DNA from 3 places in the Pseudomonas sp. AB39(2026) genome. Region 2 is predicted to be linked to each of the others. Evidence: riboswitches for the same ligand, from Rfam matches in the RefSeq annotation. Region 2 holds a riboswitch; each other region holds the start of a gene.

Region 1 (7,917 bases), 1.1 Mb from region 2:
CAACCGGCGGTTTACCTGCCATTGGCTCAACTGCTGGACCGGGGCATAGGCATTCTTGATTACCTGGCCCAGTACGAGCTGGTGTGCCTGGATGACCTTCAGGTCATTGCCGGCAAGCCAGACTGGGAGGAAGCGCTGTTCCACCTGTTCAATCGCCTGCGTGACAGCGGCCGTCGCCTGCTGATTGCGGCCTCTCATTCCCCTCGAGAATTACCGGTGAAGCTGGCAGACCTCAAGTCTCGGCTCACACTGGCGCTGGTGTTCCAAATGCGGCCGCTGTCAGACGAGGACAAGCTGCGCGCGCTCCAGTTGAGGGCATCTCGGCGGGGCCTGCACCTTACTGATGAAGTAGGACACTTCATTCTTACTCGCGGCAGCCGCAGCATGAGTGCCTTGTTCGACCTGCTGGAGCGCCTGGATCAGGCGTCATTGCAGGCCCAGCGCAAGCTCACCATTCCTTTTCTGAAAGAAACACTAGGCTGGTAGGGCCGTTCGGCGCTGGCCATCAGATAGCCCTGCACATGGCAGGGCTTTTGCTTTCATAAACACTGCTATATAATCCGTCAGCTTTGTGCCGCCAAAGGCCTGTCGCGGGCCCTTGATACCCTTGCTATAGCTTTTCTTTATAGGCACCGGGCACCAAGGGATAAGGCAACAGGCGCCAATCGTGTTCCTGCCTACCTGTAAGCAGCGTAAGCCCGTCGTTCGCCTCTGAATTCTTCATGTTTATCAATGGCTTGCAAATGCTTTGTAGGCGCTGACCGCCTGTCGTACTGCGTGTTTCGCTGCCAGACGTCAGGCAAGGCACCATAAGTCACAAATCGTTCTATAAAATTTGCAAATGGTGCCGATAGTAGGCATATTCGCACCTTCATTAATTTATCGACACGGTCGTGCCCATGCTGAAGCGCTTAGCACCCCTCGTGCCTCTTGCACTTGTTACCCTGTTGTACGGCTGCGCAGCCCAATCTCCGGTTTCGCAACAGCAGGTGTCCACCCCGGTTACTGCCGTACGTGCACCCCTCCCGCAGCCCCATACGTCCATTCCCTCCGGCAAGGTCTCTCCGTTCGATAGCGACGACCTCACGGCAGACCGGGATGACATGCCTGCTTTCTCCAGCACTGCGCCCTACCGCCTGCCGGTACTGGCAGACAGCATCCTGGAACGTGGAAAGTCCCTGATCGGTACGCGCTACCGCTTTGGCGGCACCACTGAAAGCGGTTTCGACTGCACGGGCTTCATCAATTTCCTCTTCCGCGAAGAAGCTGGCATGACCTTGCCCCGCTCAAGTCGCGAAATGATCAACGTTCAGGCGCCCCTGGTCGCGCGTAACAAGCTCAAGCCAGGCGATGTACTGTTTTTCGGCACAACAGGCCGCCGTGGTCGCGTAAGCCATGCCGGTATCTACTTGGGCGATGACCAGTTCATCCACTCCAGCTCACGCCGCAGCGGCGGCGTTCGCGTGGATAACCTGGGTGACAGCTACTGGAGCAAAACCTATATCGAAGCCAAGCGTGTGCTGGCGATGGCGCCCACCACCGAGGTTGCGCGCCGCTAAGCGCAGCGGTGTGTTCGGCCCCGCATGGCGGGGTTAAAAGAGTAGCGACGAGCGGTCACGCTTTCGCTACTCTTTTTTTTTGAATTCAGCGAGTTAAGCGCTACTCTTCACCGGCAGTCGAACTCGGAATCCCTTCTCATGGCTTTCACCTCTTTGCGCCTATTGGCGTTGGCGCCGCTCTTGCTGCTGGCCGCCTGCGCGAGTTCACCACCTCCGCCTCCCAAGCCGGTGGCCGTTGCACCTCGCCCGCTGATGGTTGACCCAACGGATTACTCCTCGGTAAAGGCTGACGACGTATTGTTTCGAGCCATTGGCTTGGTAGGTACGCCGTACCGCTGGGGAGGCAACACGCCTGCCGCTGGCTTCGACTGCAGTGGCCTGATCGGGTTTGTGTACCACGACGCGGCAGGCATCGCGTTGCCACGCACCACCCGTGACCTGATTGCCATGCATTCGCCCACCATCGACCGCAACGCCCTGCGTTCCGGCGACCTGGTATTTTTCTCGACGCAACGCAATGGGCAGGTGAGCCATGCCGGTATCTACGTGGGGGAAGGGCGGTTCGTTCACGCACCGCGCACCGGTGGTACGGTACGCCTGGAATACCTGAACAAACCGTATTGGCAGAAAGCCTACCTGGCTGCCAAGCGGGTGATCCAGCCAGAGCGCTTGGCACAAACAGCACTGCCATAACGGCCCTGGCTGGGCCTGGCCGCTATTACCGGGTCACACGCCATACCTTGTTGCCTACGTCGTCGGCGACCAGCAATCCGCCTTTGTTGTCGCCGACTACACCGACCGGGCGGCCCATGGCTTCTTCCTTGTCATTGAGAAAGCCCGTTAGCAGGTCCACGGGCTGGCCGCTTGGCATGCCGTCGGCAAAGGGGACGAACAACACCTTGTAGCCGCTATGTGGCTTGCGGTTCCAAGAGCCATGCTGGCCAATGAACGCGCCCTTATCAAAAGGTGCCGGCAGTTGGCCGGGCTGGGCGAAGGCTAAACCCAGGGAGGCGGTATGGGGCCCTACCGCAAAATCAGGCGCAATCGCTTTTTGCACCATGTCCGGGTTTCCAGGTTCGACACGCACATCCACGTGCTGGCCGTAGTAACTGAACGGCCAGCCGTAGAACGCGCCGTCCTTTACAGAGGTGATGTAGTCCGGCACCAGGTCGCTGCCGATCTCGTCCCGTTCATTTACGGCTGTCCAAAGCTTGCCAGACGTGGGCTCCCAGGCGAGGCCATTGGGGTTGCGCAAGCCGCTGGCAAACAGGCGCTTTTGCCCAGTGGCAAGGTCCACTTCCCAAATGGCGGCGCGGCCTTGCTCATTGTCCAGGCCATTCTCGGCCACGTTGCTGTTGGAACCCACGGTCGCGTACAGCTTCTTGCCATCGCGGCTGGCAATGATGTTCTTGGTCCAGTGATGGTTGATCGTGCCGGCGGGCAGGTCGGTGACGGTCTGGGCGTCGCTGTCCAGGTGAGTGGCGCCTGGGGTGTAGTTGAAGCGCAGAATCTTGTCCGTGTCTGCTACGTACAGGTTCTGGCCCACCAACGCCATGCCGAAAGGCGAATTGAGGTTTTGCAGGAACACTTCATGGGTTTCCGCTGCGCCGTCGCCATCCTTGTCGCGCAATAGCACGATGCGGTTCGGGCTGGGCACGGCCGCCCCGGCACGCCCCATGACTTTCTCCATCACCCACCCTCGAATCCCTTTGGTGTCGTCGGGTTTGGGTGGCGCGTTGGTTTCTGCTACCAACACATCGCCATTGGGCAATACGTACAGCCAGCGGGGGTGGTTGAGCCCCTCAGCGAAGGCCTTCACCTGGGTGCCGGGCGCAGCCTTGGGCTTGGCGCCCTGGGGCCAACCCACGGCCGGGGCAATATTGACAGTGGGGATCAGGGTCTTGTTGGGTTCGGGGAGTTTAGGTGAAGGGCCTGTACCATCGGCCACTTGCAGTTTCGAGCTTTCGCCGCACGCCGCCACGCTGGCGGCAAGTACAACGGTTAAGGCAAGGCGGGACATGTGCATGGTGTGCTTCCTGGCAGCCGGGTTGTGTACCGTAGAGGCAGCGAGGCGGTGGAGGTTCAACATGTTTAATTGACGCTGTTGGGCCAACCCCTTACCCTGCGCGATTGTTTCAGGTGCCCCGGCCACCTTCGCGCGCCAGGGTGAAACAGGGAAGCCGGTGAGCCTAGGGCAAGGCCGGCGCTGCCCCCGCAACGGTAAGTGAGTGAACACCGCCGCACAGGCCACTGGGATAACCGGGAAGGCGCGCCGGTGGGGTATAACGGCCCCCTCACAAGCCCGGAGACCGGCCTGAAACCTTATCGGGCGAGCGATGCAACCCGCCTTATTACAGTACAGATCGCCGTGCGGGTGAGCGCGGCATCCACGCCATGCTTCCCCGTAGGGCTGAGGCATAGCGTCGGTGCGCACCCGCCAGTGACCGCAGTGAAGGACCTGGCAGCACATGAACGACACTCCCGAGCGTGACGAACGCCACCAGGCCCGTATGGTGCGCAAGAAGGCTGTAATGGACGCCCGTATTGCCGCCTCCCCTGACGAGCGCGGCCTGCTGTTGGTGCTGACCGGAAATGGCAAAGGTAAAAGCAGCTCCGGTTTTGGCATGTTGGCCCGCGCCATGGGCCATGGCATGCGCTGCGGGGTGGTGCAGTTCATCAAGGGGCGCAACTCCACGGGCGAGGAGGCGTTCTTCCGCCGCTTTCCAGAGGAGGTCAGCTTTCATGTGATGGGGGAAGGCTTTACCTGGGAGACCCAGGATCGCCAACGTGACATTGCCGCCGCTGAGGCCGCCTGGGCAGTTGCTAAAGGCTTGCTGGCCGACCCTGCCGTGGATTTCGTGCTGCTTGATGAGCTCAATATCGCCCTCAAGCATGGCTACCTGGATGTGAACGCCGTGTTAGCGGACCTTCAGGCGCGCCCACCCTTGCAACATGCCATCGTTACAGGCCGTACGGCCCGCCCGGAATTGCTGGAGGCGGCTGACACGGTCAGCGAAATCGGCGTGGTCAAACACGCCTTTAAGGCAGGTATCAAGGCACAAAAGGGTATCGAGTGGTGAGTACAGCCCGGCACTGTCCTGCAGTACTCATCGCCGCGCCTGCCTCTGGCCAGGGTAAAACCACGGTCACGGCCGCACTGGCGCGCCTGCATCGCAACCGCGGCCGCAAGGTACGCGTGTTCAAGTGTGGGCCAGATTTTCTCGACCCCATGATTCTCGAGCGTGCCAGCGACGCGCCGGTGTACCAGCTGGACCTGTGGATGGTAGGCGCAGCGCAAAGTCGCCGCCTGCTGTGGGAGGCGGCAGAAACGGCAGATCTGATCCTGATCGAAGGGGTGATGGGGCTGTTCGACGGCCTTCCCTCCAGTGCAGACCTGGCCATCGAACTGGGCGTGCCCGTGCTGGGCGTGATCGACGGTACGGCTATGGCTCAGACCTTCGGTGCGCTGGCCTTGGGTTTGGCCCGCTACCGGCCGGCGTTGTCCTTCGTGGGCGTGCTGGCCAACCGAGTGGGCAGCGAACGTCACAGCCAGCTGTTACGCGACAGCCTCACCGAAGGCCTGCGCTGGTTCGGTGGCTTGCCGCGTGAGCAGGCGATCAACTTGCCCAGCCGGCACCTGGGCCTGGTGCAGGCCAGCGAACTGGAAGACCTGGATCGCCGGCTCGATGCCGCAGCTCAGGCGCTGGCGGCCACCTGCGATGATGCGTTGCCACCCCCTGTGTGTTTCAGCCCCCCTGAGCCTGAGGCCCCGGCGCGGCTGTTGCAGGGCGTACGCGTTGCCATTGCCCGCGACCAAGCCTTCGCTTTCCTTTATAACGCCAACCTGGACGCACTTCGGGCCATGGGTGCCGAGCTGGTCTTCTTCTCGCCCTTGGTTGATGAGGGGCTGCCGCCGTGCGACAGCCTTTACCTGCCGGGCGGCTACCCGGAGTTGCATCACCATCAGCTGGCCGCCAATACCCCGATGCTGGAGGCGATTCGCGGGCACCATCGTGCAGATAAACCGCTGTTGGCCGAATGCGGTGGCATGCTGTACCTGCTGGACGGGCTGACCAGTGTGGAAGGCGAACGCGCCAGCCTTCTTGGGCTGATGCCTGGCGAGGCGGTGCTACAAAAACGCCTGGCTGCACTGGCCTTGCAGGACGTGCAGCTGGATGAGGGGTGCCTGAGAGGGCACACCTACCACCATTCCCTGACCACATCGCCTTGGGCACCTACTACCCGTGGCCGCAGCCCTAACGGCGGGCGAGGTGCCGAGGCGATCTACCGCGTGGGCCGGCTAACGGCCTCCTATGTGCATTTCTACTTTCCGTCCAACCTTGCCGCCAGCGCGGCGTTGCTTCGCCCCGCTGAGGTGGCAGCATGAGCGAGCACGCCTACAGCGACGCGGAGAAAGCAGCCGTGTACCGCGCCATTGCCGAACGGCGGGACATGCGCCATTTCATAGGCGGGGAGGTAGCGCCTGACGTATTGCAACGCCTGCTGCTGGCGGCTCACCAGGCGCCAAGCGTAGGGCTGATGCAGCCCTGGCGCTTTATCCGTATCCGCAGCCTGGCCCTTCGCAGTGCGATTCACCAACTGGTGGAAGAAGAGCGCCTGCGCACGGCCCAGGCCTTGAATGAGCGGGCCGACGATTTCATGGCTCTCAAAGTGCAAGGGGTACGTGAGTGTGCCGAGCTGCTGGTGGTCGCCTTGGCCGACGGCCGCGAACAGCACGTGTTCGGGCGCCGTACGCTACCGGAAATGGACATTGCTTCGCTGTCCTGTGCGGTGCAGAACCTGTGGCTGGCCGCCCGCGCCGAGGGGCTCGGCATGGGCTGGGTGTCTCTGTTCGACCCCGAGCGCCTGAGCGCCTTGCTGAACATACCCGCCGGCGGCAAGCCCTTGGCGGTGCTGTGCCTCGGGCCGGTGGCCCAGTTCTATTCAGAGCCGATGCTGGTGCTCGAAGGCTGGACACAGGAGCGGCCGCTCGATGAACTGTTGTTCAACGATACATGGGGGGCAACGTTGTGATGCTGGCTTTGACCTGTGTCGCAGGGGTCGCCCTGGACGCCTTGCTGGGTGAACCTCGTCGGTGGCACCCCTTGGTAGGCTTTGGCAACCTGGCGAAACGGCTTGAGCAGCGGTTCAACTTCGCAGGCCACGGCTGGCGCAGCCATGGCGTGACTGCGTGGCTGATGGCTGTGGTACCCCCTGTGCTGGTGTTGACCGTGTTGTCGTGGCTGCCCTTGATAGGCGGTGTGGTTGAGGTGCTGGTGCTGTATTGGGCGTTGGGCCTGCGCAGCCTGGGCGAGCACCTGTTGCCGGTAGCACGGGCCTTGCGCGCCGGGGACCTGGTACGCGCACGCGAACGGGTAGGCCGCCTGGTCAGCCGGCATACCGAAGCCTTGGATGGAACGGGTGTGGCCAAAGCAGCCACAGAGTCGGCACTGGAAAACGGTAGCGATGCCGTATTTGCCGCCTTGTTCTGGTTCGTGGTGGGGGGTGTGCCCGGTGTGGTGATGTACCGGCTGGCCAACACCTTGGACGCCATGTGGGGGTACCGCAACGAACGTTTCGAACGTTTTGGCTGGGCCGCCGCACGTATCGACGACCTGCTCAACCTGCTGCCTGCCAGGTTGGTAGCGCTTACCTATGCGGTGCTTGGCAAAACAGGCCTGGCCTGGCGGTGCTGGCGCCAGCAGGGGCGGCTCTGGGACAGCCCCAATGCAGGCCCTGTCATGGCCGCTGGCGCCGGGGCCTTGGGGGTAGAGCTGGGTGGGCCAGCCATGTATCACGGGGAGGTCCATCACCGGCCGGTATTGGGTGAAGGCCCGGCCGCCGACGCCTCGGCCATTGAAAACGCCTGGGCATTGGTGCAGCGCGGGGTTTGGCTCTGGCTGCTGATTATCTGTGTATGGGGGCAGTTCTATGCTTGAGCATGGTGGGCGGCTACGTGCTGCTGCACAGGCGTTCGGGCGTGACGAGGACGAATGGGTGGATGTGTCTACGGGCATCGCGCCCTGGGCCTGGCCTGTGCCTGCGATTCCGGCACAGGCCTGGGCACGCCTTCCCGAACCCGATGACGGCCTGGAAGCCGCTGCCTGCCGGTACTACGGTGCGCGTCAGGTATTGCCGGTGGCCGGTTCCCAGGCGGCCATTCAGGTACTGCCCCGCCTTCGCCGCATTGGCAAGGTAGGCGTGCTGGCGCCCTGTTACGCCGAGCATGCCGAAGCGTGGCGCAAGGGCGGGCATGTGGTACGCGAAATCGCTGACAGCGAAGCCGATGATTACCTAGACCGCCTCGATGTACTGGTGGTCGTGAACCCTAACAACCCTACGGGCCGCTTGCTGGACC
Region 2 (7,917 bases):
CTGGGCTCGCTCCCTGGTCGGATTGATGGCGGTCGCTACCTTGATTGCCAGCTTGTCGGGGTTTGTGGGCCTGGTCGTGTCCTATCACCTGGGCGTGGCCTCGGGCCCGGCCATCGTGTTGTCAGCCAGCGGATGTTATGGCCTGTCTCTGTTGTTCGGCCCACGCGGCCTTCTACGCCGCACACCTTCCCGTCCTGTATCGAATCTGGAGCCCCATTAATGAAACTGATGTTACTAGTGCGCGGCCTGGTGGCCCTGATGGCCGGCCTGGGCGCCGCGACCGCGCACGCTCAGCCCTTGCAGGCTGTGGCGTCCTTTACGGTGATTGCAGACATGGTGCGCACCGTCGGGGGCGATCATGTGGCCGTAACATCGCTGATAGGGCCCGACGGCGACCCCCATGTGTACGAGCCCTCCCCAGCTGACGCCCAGGCGCTGCATGGCGCAGACATCGTATTCGTAAGCGGCTTGCACCTGGAGGGCTGGATGGACCGCCTGATCCAGGCCTCTGGCTATTCGAAACCCCCGGTAGTGCTGTCCCAGGGTATTCATACCCGCGCCTTGCAAGAAGACGGTGTGACCGTTGTAGACCCCCATGCCTGGAACAGTGCTGTTAACGCGCAGGTGTACGTAGCAAACGTTATCACCGCCCTGCAACACCAAGACCCCACCCATGCTACAGACTACGCCCGCAACGGCCAGGCCTACCTCACGCAACTCAAGGCACTGGACGCCTACGCCCGCAGCCAGATCCAGGCCATACCCGCAGCCAGGCGCAAGGTGCTGACCTCCCACGACGCCTTCGGCTACTTTGGGGACGCCTATGGGGTGACCTTCCTGTCACCTCTGGGCTTTTCTACCGAGAACGAGGCCTCCGCCGCCGATGTGGCGGCGCTGATACAACAGATCAAGCGCGAACACGTGGCAGCCTATTTCTTCGAAAACGCCGCCGACCCGCGGCTGGTCCAGCAGATCGCTGCGGCCAGTGGCGCACGGCCCGGTGGTGCGCTCTATGTGGAGGCGCTGAGTGGCCCCAACGGCCCCGCGTCAACCTACGCCCGCATGTTCCGCTACAACGTGGACCACTTGGTGTCGGCCATGGGCACGCCACCGCCTGACGCTCGCTGATATCACGCTGGGCCTGATAGCAGGCCCAGGCTACTGGCCACAGCGCGCAACTGGTCTTTCTCTTCCTGCAGCATCAATGCGTGGTCGGCCCGCTTGAGCAGCAAGGCCGTATGGGCCCGGCACACCGGGGCGAAAGTAGACGGATCGATCTGCGCCAAGCTGGCCAAAGCCTTGACCAGGCGTATGTCGATTTCCAACAAACCCGCGCCGTCGCGAGCGATAAGGGTAAAGAAATCGTCGAACAGGTCCGCCACCTTTAGCGGGTGCAGGTAAACCCCTCGGCATTGCTCCTGGGGAGGCTCAGTATCACGTTTTAGCATTGACCACTGGGTGAAACACCGCACGCCTCGGCCGATCACATCGATGGCCGTGCCTGAATCATTGGTGGCGGGCGACAAGGCTCGGGAGGCAATTTCGCCCAGCACTGCCAGCCCAAAGCGAGGGTCCTGCTCGAATGTACGGCGTACCGCAAGGCTGAGGGCCTCCAGCACCTGAGCGCCAAGTGCTTCAAGGTCCACCCGCGCGCCAGGCTTGCGGGGCACGACCTGGGCGATGAGGGTGCCAACGTGCAGGAACGTGCCAGGCAATACGTCCATGTACAGGCTCACGTCGTGGGCTTGAGCGAGGGCACCGAGGGCTTCTACATCCATGTGCTGCACATAGCCGGTGGTGGGGCTGGCAACGGTGAGCGTGCCCGGCGGCAACTGCAGGTGTTCAGGGTAGTGCTCACCGCCCAGACAGGGCCAGCGGGCACGGCGCTCCATGGCCTGAAGGGCAGCGGCCTCTACGCGGTCGATGGTTTCGCCTACCCGGCCCAGCCGCGATAGGTGGTCGATCCAGCGCAGCAAGGTATAAACGATCAGGATGACCATGATGATCGTTACGGCAAACAGCACCACCCTGCCCTGCGCTCCATACGCGCCTGTGCTAAGCGCGATGATGCCCACCAAGCTGAACAGAAACGACCCGATGAACGTGGCCAAAGCGTTCTGGGTGGTGGTGTCCTCCATCACCAAGGTCGTCGCACGAGGGGTCACACCACTGCTGGCCGCGCTATAGGCACTCACCATGGTGCTAAGAGAAAAGGTAGTCACGGCCAGCATGCTGGAGGCAATGATGGACAGGATCTTGTCGACCGAATCGGCCCCTACCTTGGCTGGGAGGGACGGGGGTACCAAATCCCTGAACAGGATCGCCAGCAGCGCGGTCGCTACACCGACCAGGGAGAACAGGCTGGCCCGGAACCATAGGCGCTTGGTCAGTTGACGCGCGGCCCAGCGCCATCGAGCAATCATGGAACGTACCTTGGCAGAAGGAGGCAGACACAGCAGGCAGGCGTTGCGCCTTGGGCCGCTACCTGGCCATTGGGTACGCGCCGTGCAGGAAAGTTTCAGGCCTTGGTGATCACCCGTTTGAGCACCTGGCCCAGCTCTTCAGTGGAGTAAGGCTTGTGCAGCAGCTCGATGCCCTGAGCACCGCCCAGGGCCAGCGCATGGCTGTACCCGGTGGCCAGCACCACGGGAAGCTGTGGCAAGTTCGACACCAGCCATTTGGCCAGCTCGATGCCGCCCATGCCCGGCATCACCACATCAGAGAACACCACATCGAAGCCGGCACCGTGCTGGCCCAGCAGGGCCACTGCGTCTTCGGCATTCACGGCCCACGTAGGGGAGTAGCCCAGGTCTTCTAGCATCTGGGTGGCAAAGCGGCCCACCTCGATATTGTCCTCCACCACGAGCACGCGCTGCCCCGTGCCCAGAGCCGCTTGCGTTACGGTTGGCACAGGGGTATACGGCGCCACCTGCACCTGGACTTCCGGCAGGTACAGGCTAAAACGTGCGCCCTGGCCCACAACACTGGTCACCGTGACATCACCGCCCGACTGTTTGGCAAACCCGAATACTTGGGAGAGCCCCAGCCCAGTCCCTTTGCCTACCTGCTTGGTGGTGAAAAACGGCTCGAAAATACGGGCCACCGTATCGTCCGAAATCCCCTCGCCCGTGTCAGTCAGGGCAATTTCGGCAAAGGGGCCGGCGGCCGGGGCATGGCCGCGAATCGCTGGCAGCGGAACGCCGTGGCGCAACTCCACAATAAGCGTGCCCGCACCGTCCATGGCATCTCGTGCATTGACCGCCAGGTTGATTAGGGCCGTTTCAAACTGATTGGTATCGGCTTCGATGAAACAGGCCGTGACGGGCAGCTCGGTGATAACGGTAATACGGGCGCCCATCAGGGTGTTGAGCATGTCCGCCAGGGCATGCAACTTGGCGCCCACCTCGAACACTTCAGGCTTGAGCGCCTGCCGCCTGGCGAAGGCCAGAAGCTGGGCCGTGAGCTTGCTGGCACGCTCCACAGTATCGGAGACAGCCGTAAGGTAGCGCTGCCGCCGCTCTTCGCTCAGCGCGGGACGTTTGAGAAAGTCCACTGACGACCGAATAATGGTCAGCAGGTTGTTGAAGTCATGGGCTACACCACCGGTCAACTGACCTACGGCTTCCATTTTCTGTGATTGCCGCATGGCCTCTTCGGCAGCGGCCAGGGCTTCGATGCGTTGCTTGTCCTGGGTGATGTCGCGGCCTACAGCGTTGATCACGCCATCACCTGCGCGGCTGGACCAACTGATCCAGCGGTAACTGCCATCCTTGTGCCGGTAGCGGTTGTCCAGCCGTGAGTATTCCATGCCATTACCCAGGTCACGAGCTTCCTGGGCCGTGCTCACCTGATCGTGGTCATGTATGAAGGCGAACAGGGTGTTGCCCAGCAACTCGGCCTCTGTCCAGCCCAACAGTTGGGTCCAGGCCGGGTTGACCGCCGTGATCACGCCTTCTACGGTGCAGCGCAGCATCAGGTCCTGGGACAGCTGCCACAAAGCGTTGCGGTCTTCGGTGCGTTCGGCCACCACCCCTTCAAGGTGAGCGTTCAGCTCCTTAAGGCGCCGCTCGGCCAGAATACCCCGTGTGGTTTCGGTCACTACCAGAAAGATGCCGGCCACCTTGCCGTTGTCATCCCACAGGGGGCTGTGGCAATGGGTGAAGAACGCTTCTTCGGCCACGCCATCGCGGTCGGGCGTGTAGCGAGCGTCCTCCACGTAAAACGCTTGCCCCCCTAGAACCTGATCGAAAATAGGCGTGAGCTGGTCCCACATCTCGGCCCACCATTCCCGGGCGGGCTGCCCAAGGTGGCCAGGGTGCTTATGGCCCAGGCTGGGCGCGTAGGCATCGTTGTAGAAGGTAATAAGCGCCGGCCCCCAATGCACCATCATGGGAAACTGCGAGCTGAGCACGATCTGCACGGCCGTTTTCAGGGACAGCGGCCATTGAGCCACCGGGCCAAGGGCACTGTGGGCCCAGTCCAAGGCGCGCAGCCGTTCGCCACATTCCCCGCCGCCCTCAAGGCAGAAGTGCTGATGCATAGCCGTTACTACCCTCTCGCTCAATGCGTGCCGATGTCGGCTGGGCCATGATACCGGTTTGGCCCCAGGCTTTGTATGACCATTGCCCTGGCCGGGTTGCCAATACACCGCAATGGTTTACTATTCCGGCGCCGGTTTCCGAAAGGAACTAACAGGGAATCCGAAGGGCTCAGGCCCAAAACGGAACTGCCCCCGCAACTGTAGGCGCCGAGCCTGCTCCATACATGCCACTGGGCTTTGCCTGGGAAGGCTGGGGCGGCGGGGAAACGCCAGTCAGGAGACCTGCCGGCCTTAAGCTGTGCACGACAGCTGGCTACGCTTGCCGACCTTTCGTCCACAGCCTAATCAATCACTTACCGGCGGGGTGTCCGGAAAAGGCACCCCCGTGCGCCCGCCCCTGGCCAGGCAGCGCTTGCGGGCAGGTCTTTTTTGCACTGCGCCCCCTCTGCCCTTTCAGGAGCGTTTGCCTGTGAAACTGCCTGCCTATCCTGCCCTTGCCTTGTTGGCAAGCATTGCCACATCCGCTCTGGCAGCCCCTACCCAGTACCCACTCACCGTGCAGAACTGCGGCAAGGCTCTAACGTTCGACCAGGCACCGGTGCGTGCGGTCACCATCGGCCAGGCCGGAACGGAGCTGTTCTACGCATTGGGCTTGGGTGATCGCCTGGTGGGCACGTCCCTGTGGTTCGATGCGGTTAAGCCTGAATATGCCGCCCTAAATGCCAAGGTGGAACGCCTGGCCAACAACGAGCCCAGCTTCGAAGCCGTCATTGGCAAGCGCCCCCAGCTGGTAGCGGTTCAGTTCGAATGGATGGTCGGCCCCCAAGGCGCGGTAGGTACGCGAGAGCAGTTCCACGACCTCAACATCCCTACCTACCTGATGCCCTCCGACTGTGTCGGCAAGGACAACCTCAAAGGCGCAGACGGTACGCGCTTGCAAGCTTTTGATATCAACACGCTCTACACCAGCGTGCTTGAGCTGGCAAAAATCTTCGACGTGGACCACCGTGGCCAAGCCTTGGTGGCGGATTACAAGGCACGGCTTGCGCGCGCGGCGGCACGTGCCCAGGCCAGCGCCGTCAAAGCACCTACGGCGGTGGTGTGGTTCTCCAGCGCAGCCCTGGCCACAGACCCCTTCGTGGCTGGCCAGCAAGGCGTGGCCGATTACCTGCTCAACGCCGTGGGGATACGCAACGTGGTCACGTCCACTGAAGAATGGCCGACCGTGGGCTGGGAAACTTTGGCCAAGGCCAACCCCGACTTTATCGTGATCGCACGTATGGAGCGTCGCCGCTTCCCGGCCGACGACTACCAGAAGAAGCTGGCGTTTCTCAAAAGCGACCCAGTCACACGCAACATGGACGCCGTCAAGCATGATCGCATCCTGATCGTTGACGCCGATGCGTTACAGGCCAGTACCCGCCTGTTCGACGGTATCGAACAGCTGGCCGAAGCCCGGGAGCACTACCGCCCATGAGGCCAGGTTGGGGGTGGAGCCTCCTGCTGCTGTCTGGGGCGCTACTGGCTGCCACGGCCATGGGCGAAACAGCCCTGCCGTTTGGCCAGGTGCTGAAGGTATTGGCCAACCAGTTGGCCGGGGCTCATTACCCGCTGGACCCCATCGACGTGGGTATTGTGTGGAATTACCGCCTGCCACGCGCCTTGGTAGCGGCTGCCTGTGGCGCAGGCCTGGCCATCTGCGGGGTGATACTGCAAGCGTTATTACGCAACCCCCTGGCCGAGCCCTACCTACTGGGCATTTCGGCCGGCGCGTCTACCGGCGCGGTGCTGGTATCGGTACTGGGTATCGGCGGTGGCTTGATCTCACTATCAGTAGGGTCATTTCTCGGGGCACTGCTGGCCTTTACCCTGGTTATCGTGCTGGCCCGCGCGTCGCGCGCCAGTGGCAGCGCAGGGCTGATCATCCTGGCAGGCATTGCCAGCTCCCAACTGTTCAACGCCCTCACGGCGTTTGTGATCGCCCGCTCAGCCAACGCCGAACAGGCCCGGGGCATTCTGTTCTGGCTGATGGGCAATTTGAGCGGGGTACGCTGGCCGGCAGTGGCACTGGCGGTACCCGTCGCGCTGCTAGGGCTGGGTGTGTGCTGGTGGCAGCGGCGAGCACTGGATGCCTTCACCTTCGGCGCCGACTCGGCCGCTTCACTGGGCGTGTCGGTGCGCCAGTTGCAGGTGCTGTTGATGACCTGCGCTGCGCTAGTCACCGCGGTGATGGTGTCGCTGGTGGGGTCCATCGGGTTTGTGGGGCTGGTGATTCCCCATGCGGTGCGCTTGCGGGTAGGCCCAGGGCATGGCCTGCTGGTTCCGCTGTCTGCCTTGGCCGGTGCGGTGTTTCTGATGGCTGCGGACGTGCTGTCACGCCAGTTGATCAAAGGCCAGGCATTGCCGATCGGCGTCATCACCGCACTGGTGGGTGCGCCCGTGTTCGCGGCCTTGCTGTTGCACGGGAGCCACCGGCGATGAACACCTCTGCGCCGCTTCTGGCCTGTCACAACCTGGGGTTGACGGTGCGGGGTGCTTGCTTGCTTCAAGGGGTGAGCCTGACCCTTGAACCTGGTGAAAAGCTGGGCATCGTCGGCCCCAACGGGTCGGGCAAATCCACCCTGCTCAAGCTACTGGCCGGTATTGCTTCGCCCACGCAGGGCCGGGTCGAGCTGGAAGGGCGCGACCTGCACCGCTTAAGCCGTCGGGATGTAGCCCGTACTCTGGCCGTGGTCCAGCAACAGGCCGATACCAGTGACCGCTTGCGTGTACACGACGCCGTTGCGCTAGGCCGCACACCGTGGCTATCGCCCATGGCGCCGTGGCGCCCGCTGGATGAGCAGTTGGTGCACGAGGCGCTGGCCGCCGTGAGCCTGGAACACCTGGGCAACCGCCTCTGGCACAGCCTGTCCGGGGGAGAACGCCAGCGCGCTCATATCGCTCGTGCACTGGCCCAACAGCCGCGCCTGCTCATGCTGGACGAGCCCACCAACCACCTGGACATCCGCCAGCAGCTGGCGTTGTTGCGGCTGATCAACCAATTGCCGGTGACCACTGTGATTGCCTTGCACGACCTGAACCAGGCACTGACCTGCGACCGCCTGGCGGTGCTGGACAAAGGCCGCCTGGTCGCACTCGGCGTACCGGCCCAGGTGCTGACCGACGAGTGCCTGGCCGAGACCTTCGGCGTAAAAGGCCGGTGGTTGCAGGACCTGGAGGATGGAACGAGGGCGCTGGTGTTCAGCCCTCTCTAGCCAGCCCGTGCAGCATTACAACGTCCATTTAAGGCTAAACATCACATTGCGCGGGTCTCCATACACGCCTGCCCCGGTCGCGATGGGAATGCCCTGCCAGTAACGCTGGTCGAACACGTTATT
Region 3 (7,917 bases), 460 kb from region 2:
CAGGTATTGTCCTGGGCTGCCTGGCCTTGGAACCTCGGTTCTCCCATAACCGTGTGCTCAAATCCCTGGGTGACTGCTCTTACTCCGTTTATCTGGTTCACCTCCTGGTACTGTACGCAGGCTGGTTCATGACCGAGCGGCTGGGCGCAAACCCTTATATGGTGTTCGGGCTGTTCTGCGTGCCAACCATCCTGGCGGTGTCCTGGCTGAGTTATCAATGGCTGGAAAAACGCTTGTATGGGCGTATGAAGGCTTGGATCGTAGGTGCGCCTACCAGGCAGGCTGTGCCTTTAACCCGACAAAATTACTAGGACTTTCTCCAACGGCAGGTTTGCCGTAAACTGCCTGCCAGCCTGTGAGGAACCTACATGAGCACCATCACCATTACCGACGCCGCCCAGGACTACCTGGGCGACCTGCTGAACAAGCAGAACACACCAGGTATCGGCATCCGTGTGTTTATCACCCAGCCGGGTACTCAATACGCCGAAACCTGTATTGCCTACTGCAAGCCAGGGGAAGAAAAGCCTGACGACACGCCGATCGGGCTGGCCAGCTTCACCGCCTGGATCGATGCCATCAGCGAGCCTTTCCTGGCGGATGCATTGGTGGATTACGCCACGGACCGCATGGGCGGACAGCTCACCATCAAGGCACCCAACGCTAAGGTGCCGATGGTCAACGAAGACAGCCCCATCGACGAGCGCATTAATTACTACCTGCAAACCGAGATCAACCCAGGCTTGGCCAGCCACGGGGGCCAGGTCAGCCTGATCGAAGTGGTTGAGGACGGTGTGGCCGTGCTTCAGTTCGGGGGCGGTTGTCAGGGCTGTGGCCAGGCTGACGTTACCCTGAAGGAAGGCATAGAGCGCACGTTGCTGGAGCGGATTCCTCAGCTCAAGGGCGTCCGCGACGTGACCGACCATTCCCAGCGCGAGAATGCTTACTATTGATAACCTCGGGCTACGCAGACGGCGTAGCCCATTTCTATCTCTCTTATTCGGCCCGATACAAGTGCGCGCGCCCAGCGCGGTACAAAGCGGACTCTTCAAACACCTCATTGCCCAGTACCCAGCCCACGATGATCAACGCCGAGCGCTGAAAGCCCTTACCTGCGGCCTGGGCTTGGATCGTGCCGAGGGTGCCTGTAACCCAGTCTTGCTCAGGCCACGTGGCTTTGTGCACCACTGCAACAGGACAATCGACTCCATAACTGGGCATCAGGGTGTTCACAATAGCCGGCAAGTGGCTGACCCCCAAATGAATGGCCATGGTCGCTTGGTGACGCGCCAGATCCGCCAAGGCCTCGCCTGCGGGCATCGGGGAGCGCGTACCATAGCGCGTGAGGATGACAGTCTGGGACACCCCTGGCAGAGTGAGCTCTGCCTCCAACAACGCGGCACATGCGGCGACAGCTGTCACACCCGGGACAATTTCAAACGGTATGCCCAAGGCCCTCAGGTGCCGGATCTGCTCACCCACGGCGCCGTAGAGGCCAGGGTCACCAGAATGCACGCGTGCGACATCCTGCCCACGGGAGTGGGCCTGGGCGATTTCCTGGACGATGGCCTCCAGGTCCAGCGCCGCACTGTTGATTACACGCTCTGCACGATGGCCCTCCAGTAATACTTCGGGCACTAGAGAGCCTGCATAAATGATCACAGGGCACTGACGCAGCAGACGCAAGCCTTTAACAGTGATCAGGTCGGGATCGCCGGGGCCGGCGCCGATAAAATAGACGGTCATTGCAGGTTGGCTGCCTATGAAGGTTGAGTAAATTTCATGTTGCGATGGCCAGGGCGACCGTTGCATGGCTGGCACAGAGCCTGGCCAGGTACAACTTGGGTGTTCGCTGGCTGAGCGCCTCGCAATGGGCCAATGCGGCACTTTCCGCCAGGCCAAGGCAACCGGTATGTTGCAGGCTCACCCATGAGCGGTGGCTCAGCAGCGGCTCGTAGGGCGCCAGGGCACTGGCCGAGTAGCCTGATAACGGCAAGCCCTGACTCACTGCAAGGGCTACCAGCCCAGGTTCGCCGCATTTTCTGTCCAGCGAGGCAATGCCCTGCACGTCACATAGCGTAGCGCCCACTTGGGCAAGGGCCTGTTCCAGTAGCGCTTGCAACACCTCTACAGGGCAGCCCCTGCGGCAGCCAAGCCCTGCGACCAGCCAGGGATGCCCCATAACCAGTGATCAGGCCCGCGCCGAACGGCGGAACAGCCAGGCCGTTGCACTCCCGAGCGCCAACCAGAACGCCACGTTGGTCAACTGCGCTGCCCAGCGGAATTGGGCTTCCAGCGCCTCGGGCGCGAGGCTTTCATGGATGGCCGGTTGAGGGGCGCCGACCAGGTGAGGGATCACGAGCAGCACAGCCCCAGCCAGCTTCAAGGGCCATCCCCGGGCAAACACCATCAGCGCCAGCGCCACGGCAGTGGAAGCCGCTGTACCGACCCACCAGACCTGGCGTGAAGCGAGGTCGGCTGCAGCGGTGCCTGGCAGTTCCGGCGGAAGGCCCAACGTGGGCGCCAAGGTAAACACAGCATAGCCGGCAAGGCCCCAGAGCAGCCCTTCAGCCGTGCGGCCCGGCGCACGCAGCGTATACAGCCCGGCCAGCATCAGCCCGAAGCCCACGGCAACCACCAGGTTGCCGCCGGTGGTGGACAGCACGCGCTGCCAGCCGTCTTCAGGCTCCCAGGCGGCTTCTTCATGGACGTGCTCGGCGGTGTTGGCACCTCCATGCTCATGGCCGGCAGGGGCTGCGTGCTCATAGGTTTCGGCCGTATGAATCAGCGGCGTAAGCCACAGGCTTTGCATCACCGTCAGCAACAGCGCCGCGAACAACCCCGCAAAGCCGGCGGTGCGCAGAATACGTGTAATCATGGCAAGCACCTTAGTGGCAAGGGAATGCAGCGCTATGGCGCGTATCATGTGCAGCATTGTGCACGGCAGGCAGGTGGGAGAACCCGGCAAAATAGACCAAGCCAGCGCCTAACACGGTGGCCAGGCACGCCGCAGCAATACGCTGGGTGAGGGTAGCAGCAGGTTGAGCAACGAGATGGCTTGTAGCGTGGGCGGACATGGCGCTTCCCTCAGGTAAAGGACAGGCAGGCGCCGAAACCCTGCCAAAGGCGGGGCCGGACAGCCCGCCCACCGCAGGTGTGTCAATGATGTCCGTCGGGCCGGTCTCCGGGCTTGCGAGGGGCAACACCGTAGTGTTGACGGTCCGCTTCCCCTTCCCATGCCTGGCACAGTGGATATGAAGCGCGCTCGCTTACCGTTGCGGGGGCAGCACCGGACTGGCCTGGCGGCGCACCGGTTTCCCGTTTCACCCTGTGAAGGGCACCCGAACGAAAGGTGTAAGCAAAGCATGCCCTCGAGGGAGCGTCAAACAGGAAAAACAAAGTTCTTCACGGGGTCTGGACAATAACGTCCTCAGTGATCCGTGAAGAACCTAAAAAAGCCCGCTTGCGCGGGCAAATGAATACGGGGCTTTATTACGCGGCTTGCAGCGCCTCGATAATGGCCTGATTAAATGCAGGCAGGTCATCTGGGGTGCGGGACGTGATTAGCGTCCAGCCGTTGGCACCACATTTGAATACCTCAGTGTCTTCCCACCCTGCCGCCTTGGCATTGAGCAGGTCAGTTTTCACGCTAGGGTAAGACGTTAGAGTCTTGCCTTCGATCACGCCTGAATCGATCAGCAGCCAAGGGCCGTGGCAGATTGCGGCAACGGTTTTGCCTGCGTCAGCGAACGCCTTTACCAAAGCCTGAGCATCTTTGTCCTGGCGCAGGGTGTCAGCGTTGACGGTACCGCCAGGAATCACCAAGGCGTCAAAATCATCAGCCTTGAGGTCTGCCAGTTTTGCCGTGGATTCCACGGTCCGGTCTTTCTCAGTGTCCTGTACGAAGGTCTGCGTGGTGCCGCCCTTGACCGACGCGTGGGTCACGGTTAGGCCAGCGCCCTTGAGAGCTTCCAGGGGTTTGACCAGCTCGTCGCGCTCGATGCCGGTGTTGGAAGTGATGATCAGTACGCGTTTGCTGCTCATATGAGCTCCTGTAGAAAGGTGGGAAGGTGGCCCTTTGCTGGGCGCCATGGTTTTGGGAAAGCGCCAAGGCAAGCAAAGTTCAGGAAAATTGCGCCCTGTGCAGGCCAGGCACTGGCTGGATGCTTGCCGTGGGCCATGGGGTCTAAGCACGTCAGCCGCCCCTGTTTGAACACCAACGCTCACGGAGCGGGCGGCGCGGGCATCGAATGTGGTTTCATGGCCCAACGCTTTTGAAAGGACCTCTGATGGAACTGATGTTTCTTGGCACCTCCTCTGGCACCCCCACCCGGGCGCGCAACGTCAGTGGCCTGGCGATACTGGCAAGCCAAGGCAAGGCCTGGTACTTGGTTGACTGTGGCGAAGGTACACAGCACCGGCTGCTGCGTACGCCCTTGTCCCTGCGCCAGTTGAGCGGGATCTTCATCACCCACGTGCATGGGGACCACTGTTATGGATTGCCTGGGCTGCTGGCCAGCGCCGGCCTGCAGGGGCGTACCCAGCCTCTGGACATCATTGGCCCGGCCGGTATCAAGGCCTGGTTGCTCAGTACGTTTGATCTCACCGAAACACACGTGCCGTTTCCCTTGCGCTTTCACGCCACACCAAGCCTGGTAACGGGCCCGCCATGGGTCAATGCAGGCTTGAGCGTGAGCGCCACGCCCTTGGCTCACCGTGTGCCTTCGTATGCTTACCGCTTTACTGAAGCCGCCGCTCGCCCCCAGTTGGACCTTGCGCGGCTGGCGGCTGATGGGGTAGCGCGAGGCCCAGCGTGGGGGGCATTGATGCGAGGCGAAGCGGTGCACCACCAGGGCCGAGTACTGACACCCACAGCCTACCTGCGCTTTGAGCAGCCGCCTCAGTGCATCGTAGTGGCGGGGGACAATGCAGAGCCCGCGCTACTTAGGCATGCCTGCGAAGGGGCCCAGGTGCTGGTGCACGAGGCAACCTATACCCAAGCGGTAGCGCGTGGGAAGGAACACCATGGTCATAGCAGTGCAGCGGCGGTTGCCCGCTTTGCCGCCTCAGCTGGGTTGCCTAACCTGGTATTAACCCATTTCAGCCCGCGCTACCAGGTGACTGGCCGGCCTGGCCTGACCCTTGAAGCGCTGAGGGCGGAGGCTGCGGCTCACTATAACGGGACCTTGCTGCTGGCCGCAGACTATGACCGTTACCGGTTGGATAAGGCAGGGGAGTTGCAACGCATAGCGTGTGAAGCTTCGAGCGTTTGATCGACGTGAGCCCTGCCCAGTCTGAGGTACCGGTGCCAGGATAGAGAGAGGGTAGCGCAGACGCATTAAACGCCCAGCCCTCGCCAAAGCTCGCCATCCACCAACATGCACAGCCCTACACACAAGGCCAGGGAAAACCACTGAGCGACTGAAAGGCGCATGGTCAGGCCCACCACAGCCAGGCCAGAGATACCGCCCAGCCGCAGACGCCAGCACAGGCGGCAGCGACCAGCGCACGTTCGGCCCGAAGCACGATAAGGGGCGAGGGAGAAGTAATGCTGTGGTGAGTGTTGCGTTGCATGGCCGATATCCTCTTTTCGTAAAAAGCGTATCGGCGATGGCGTGCTGTTCTTGACTCAAGAAACAACATTTTACTGAAGGGGGTACTCAACGTTGCTGAGCTTTACCATGGATCTGCCGAGCCCCGGGCCGCATGCTGCAGTGCAGCCAGGCGCCGATTGGACACCGTATCGATACGCTCAGCCATGGCTTTGTGCTGGCCCAGGTTTACCAGGCCAAAGTCCGTAAGGCACCGCAGGTAGCCCGTGGCGCGGGCAGCGCTTTCGCGAATCTCTACATAGTCGGCAGCCCTGTCCACGCCTTCGAGCATGTTTCGCCAAGCAGGCGAGTGAATGTCGTCTTGGTGGGGCAATGGCATCGTGAATTCCTCGCTATGCGTCGAATCAGCCTTAGGTGAGGCTCCCAAGTGCTTGGGAATACCGGGTAATGTTCATAGACTCAGCACCTGGCTGTTAATTCCCGACCATAGGTTCTGTCTGAAATATATCCGTGCTCGGTGATGCTGCGTTGAAAGCAGGTGGGGCCGCCTAGGCTCGGAATGCTCATTTACAACCAGTAAACCCGAGTGCGGGCCCAGTCCGCTTCCTCGCCTACTTTCGCCTTGCCTGCGCGGCCCGGCCTGACCTTCGCACAAACATATCTCAGACAGAACCCCGGGTTCAGCGGCGCCAGTGAGATGAAATGGCAGGCCTCGCTTGGCTGGTCATCTGCACAGCCAGGCCCATGCCTAAGGCAAAGGCCAGCGCCACTGCCAGGGTCACCACCAGCCATGCACGGCTGCGCTTGCGAACACCGGCTGCTTGCCCCGCCTGGGAAGTCGCCCCCAGCTGTTTGAGCTGGGCCTGCAAGCGCTGTGCTTTTTGGGTAGCGATCCAGGCATCGTGTTGTGCCCGCTGCTTGGGGTCGTTGAGTACCACATAGGCCGTGTTCAACAGCCGTACGATGCGCTCAGCTTCCGCATCGCCAGGGTTGCGGTCGGGATGGTGCTTTTGCATCAGGGCCTTGTAAGCGGCGCGTATCACCTCGGGCGGGGCATTGCGCGCCACCCGCAAGTTGGCGTAATGGGTGGGGACTTCTTGCATGTAAAGGGTTCCATCCGGGCAGGCCGCCATAGAAGGCGTGATGACCAACCCTAGGTGCGCAGGGGTGGCCTGCATGGGTATCGGCCTTGTTACACAAACCTTGACTCCGCCGGCCGGCAGCCGGATTCAGACTGCAGCGCGAATGGCCTCCAGCAGCATCCTGCACGCAGGGTTGTCATTGTCGGCCCGGCCAATCAAGTGCAGCTCGCTCTGCACGCCGCTACCCAGATTCATGGTGTGGAACATCACCTCCTTGAATACGACGTTTGTGGCGCAGTGAGGTACCAAGGCCAGCCCCAATCCCGCGTTTACCAGCGCCAGAATAGTGAGCGAAGAGCCTAGCCATTGGACGTAGTCTGGCGTTACCCCGGCAGACCTGAACATCCCGGTCAGTAACTCATTGAAAGGCGCATACGCGGCATGGGAATACATGAGAAATGGCTCGCCGTGCAGATCGTTGACGGTGACCTCTGGCTGGGTAGCCAAAGGATGAGCGCGGTTGACGGCCAGTACGAAGGGCTCGCGTACTAACCGTTCGCTTACAAAGCCTGGCTCATTCAAAGGGGCGCGGGCGATGCCCAGATCGATACGCCGCGCGCGCAAGGCTTCCTGCTGTTGTGCGGTGTTCATTTCGGTCAGCGCAATGTTTACGTGGGGCTGCTGCTCGCGGGCCTCGGCGATCACCCGAGGAAGGAATTCATAGACTGCACTGCCTACAAAACCAATGGTGACCGAGCCGATATCTCCCGCCGCGAAGCGCCGTGCCGAGACTGCTGCCATCTCTGCCCGTTCCAGCAGGCTCTGGGCTTCAAGGAAAAAAGCTCGGCCAGCCGCGGTGAGCGCGACCGTGCGCGTATTGCGGTTTAGCAACGCGACGCCCAGTTGGTGCTCAAGCAGTTGGATCTGGCGGCTGAGAGGCGGCTGGGTCATGTTGAGCCGCTGGGCCGCCCGCCGAAAATTGAGTTCAGTGGCCACGGCGGTGAAGCAACGCAGTTGGGCGAGTTCGAACACTGATTCATTCCAGGTATCAATCAAGAGTCAAACTAGATTAGACCGCAACACTGCGCCGGTCCATCATCAGCGCTGCATCCACAGCGGTGCGGCCTACCCACAAAAACAATAGCGGGAGATGCCCAGTGAACCAGCCCCATCGCGCCGTCCCGGCCGACGTGCTTGCCCAGGCGGCGAGCAAGGTCAAGCGTCACGTATTGCCACTGTTCGTGGTGATGTTCATCGTCAACTACATCGACCGGGTGAACATT

Evidence for each region. A riboswitch is a leader RNA that binds a small molecule or an ion and turns the genes downstream of it on or off. The one in region 2 is predicted to bind cobalamin.
Region 1: linked by a shared signal. The riboswitch ahead of cobO (cob(I)yrinic acid a,c-diamide adenosyltransferase) and the one ahead of ACSAMW_RS01335 (ABC transporter substrate-binding protein) in region 2 are both predicted to bind cobalamin.
Region 3: linked by a shared signal. The riboswitch ahead of ACSAMW_RS03405 (CbtB domain-containing protein) and the one ahead of ACSAMW_RS01335 (ABC transporter substrate-binding protein) in region 2 are both predicted to bind cobalamin.

Annotation. Positions count from the first base shown of each region.
Region 1 is NZ_CP195212.1:1,414,020-1,421,936, reverse strand. It holds gene hda (DnaA regulatory inactivator Hda) at 1-486, shown strand, start outside; gene ACSAMW_RS06150 (C40 family peptidase) at 900-1,559, shown strand; gene ACSAMW_RS06145 (C40 family peptidase) at 1,698-2,252, shown strand; gene ACSAMW_RS06140 (PQQ-dependent sugar dehydrogenase) at 2,278-3,585, opposite strand; cobalamin riboswitch at 3,680-3,891, shown strand; gene cobO (cob(I)yrinic acid a,c-diamide adenosyltransferase) at 4,028-4,639, shown strand; gene ACSAMW_RS06130 (cobyrinic acid a,c-diamide synthase CobB) at 4,636-5,946, shown strand; gene bluB (5,6-dimethylbenzimidazole synthase) at 5,943-6,593, shown strand; gene cbiB (adenosylcobinamide-phosphate synthase CbiB) at 6,590-7,498, shown strand; gene cobD (threonine-phosphate decarboxylase CobD) at 7,491-7,917, shown strand, end outside.
Region 2 is NZ_CP195212.1:311,528-319,444, reverse strand. It holds gene ACSAMW_RS01355 (metal ABC transporter permease) at 1-220, shown strand, start outside; gene ACSAMW_RS01350 (metal ABC transporter substrate-binding protein) at 220-1,128, shown strand; gene ACSAMW_RS01345 (DUF2254 domain-containing protein) at 1,131-2,423, opposite strand; gene ACSAMW_RS01340 (hybrid sensor histidine kinase/response regulator) at 2,519-4,540, opposite strand; cobalamin riboswitch at 4,656-4,844, shown strand; gene ACSAMW_RS01335 (ABC transporter substrate-binding protein) at 5,010-6,017, shown strand; gene ACSAMW_RS01330 (FecCD family ABC transporter permease) at 6,014-7,021, shown strand; gene ACSAMW_RS01325 (ABC transporter ATP-binding protein) at 7,018-7,794, shown strand; gene ACSAMW_RS01320 (TonB-dependent siderophore receptor) at 7,810-7,917, opposite strand, start outside.
Region 3 is NZ_CP195212.1:768,186-776,102, reverse strand. It holds gene ACSAMW_RS03430 (acyltransferase family protein) at 1-311, shown strand, start outside; gene nfuA (Fe-S biogenesis protein NfuA) at 369-953, shown strand; gene cobM (precorrin-4 C(11)-methyltransferase) at 997-1,746, opposite strand; gene ACSAMW_RS03415 (cobalamin biosynthesis protein) at 1,781-2,182, opposite strand; gene ACSAMW_RS03410 (CbtA family protein) at 2,192-2,878, opposite strand; gene ACSAMW_RS03405 (CbtB domain-containing protein) at 2,889-3,077, opposite strand; cobalamin riboswitch at 3,159-3,360, opposite strand; gene ACSAMW_RS03400 (type 1 glutamine amidotransferase domain-containing protein) at 3,493-4,044, opposite strand; gene ACSAMW_RS03395 (MBL fold metallo-hydrolase) at 4,290-5,273, shown strand; gene ACSAMW_RS03390 (hypothetical protein) at 5,437-5,574, opposite strand; gene ACSAMW_RS03385 (hypothetical protein) at 5,677-5,931, opposite strand; gene ACSAMW_RS03380 (J domain-containing protein) at 6,233-6,655, opposite strand; gene ACSAMW_RS03375 (LysR family transcriptional regulator) at 6,782-7,666, opposite strand; gene ACSAMW_RS03370 (MFS transporter) at 7,792-7,917, shown strand, end outside.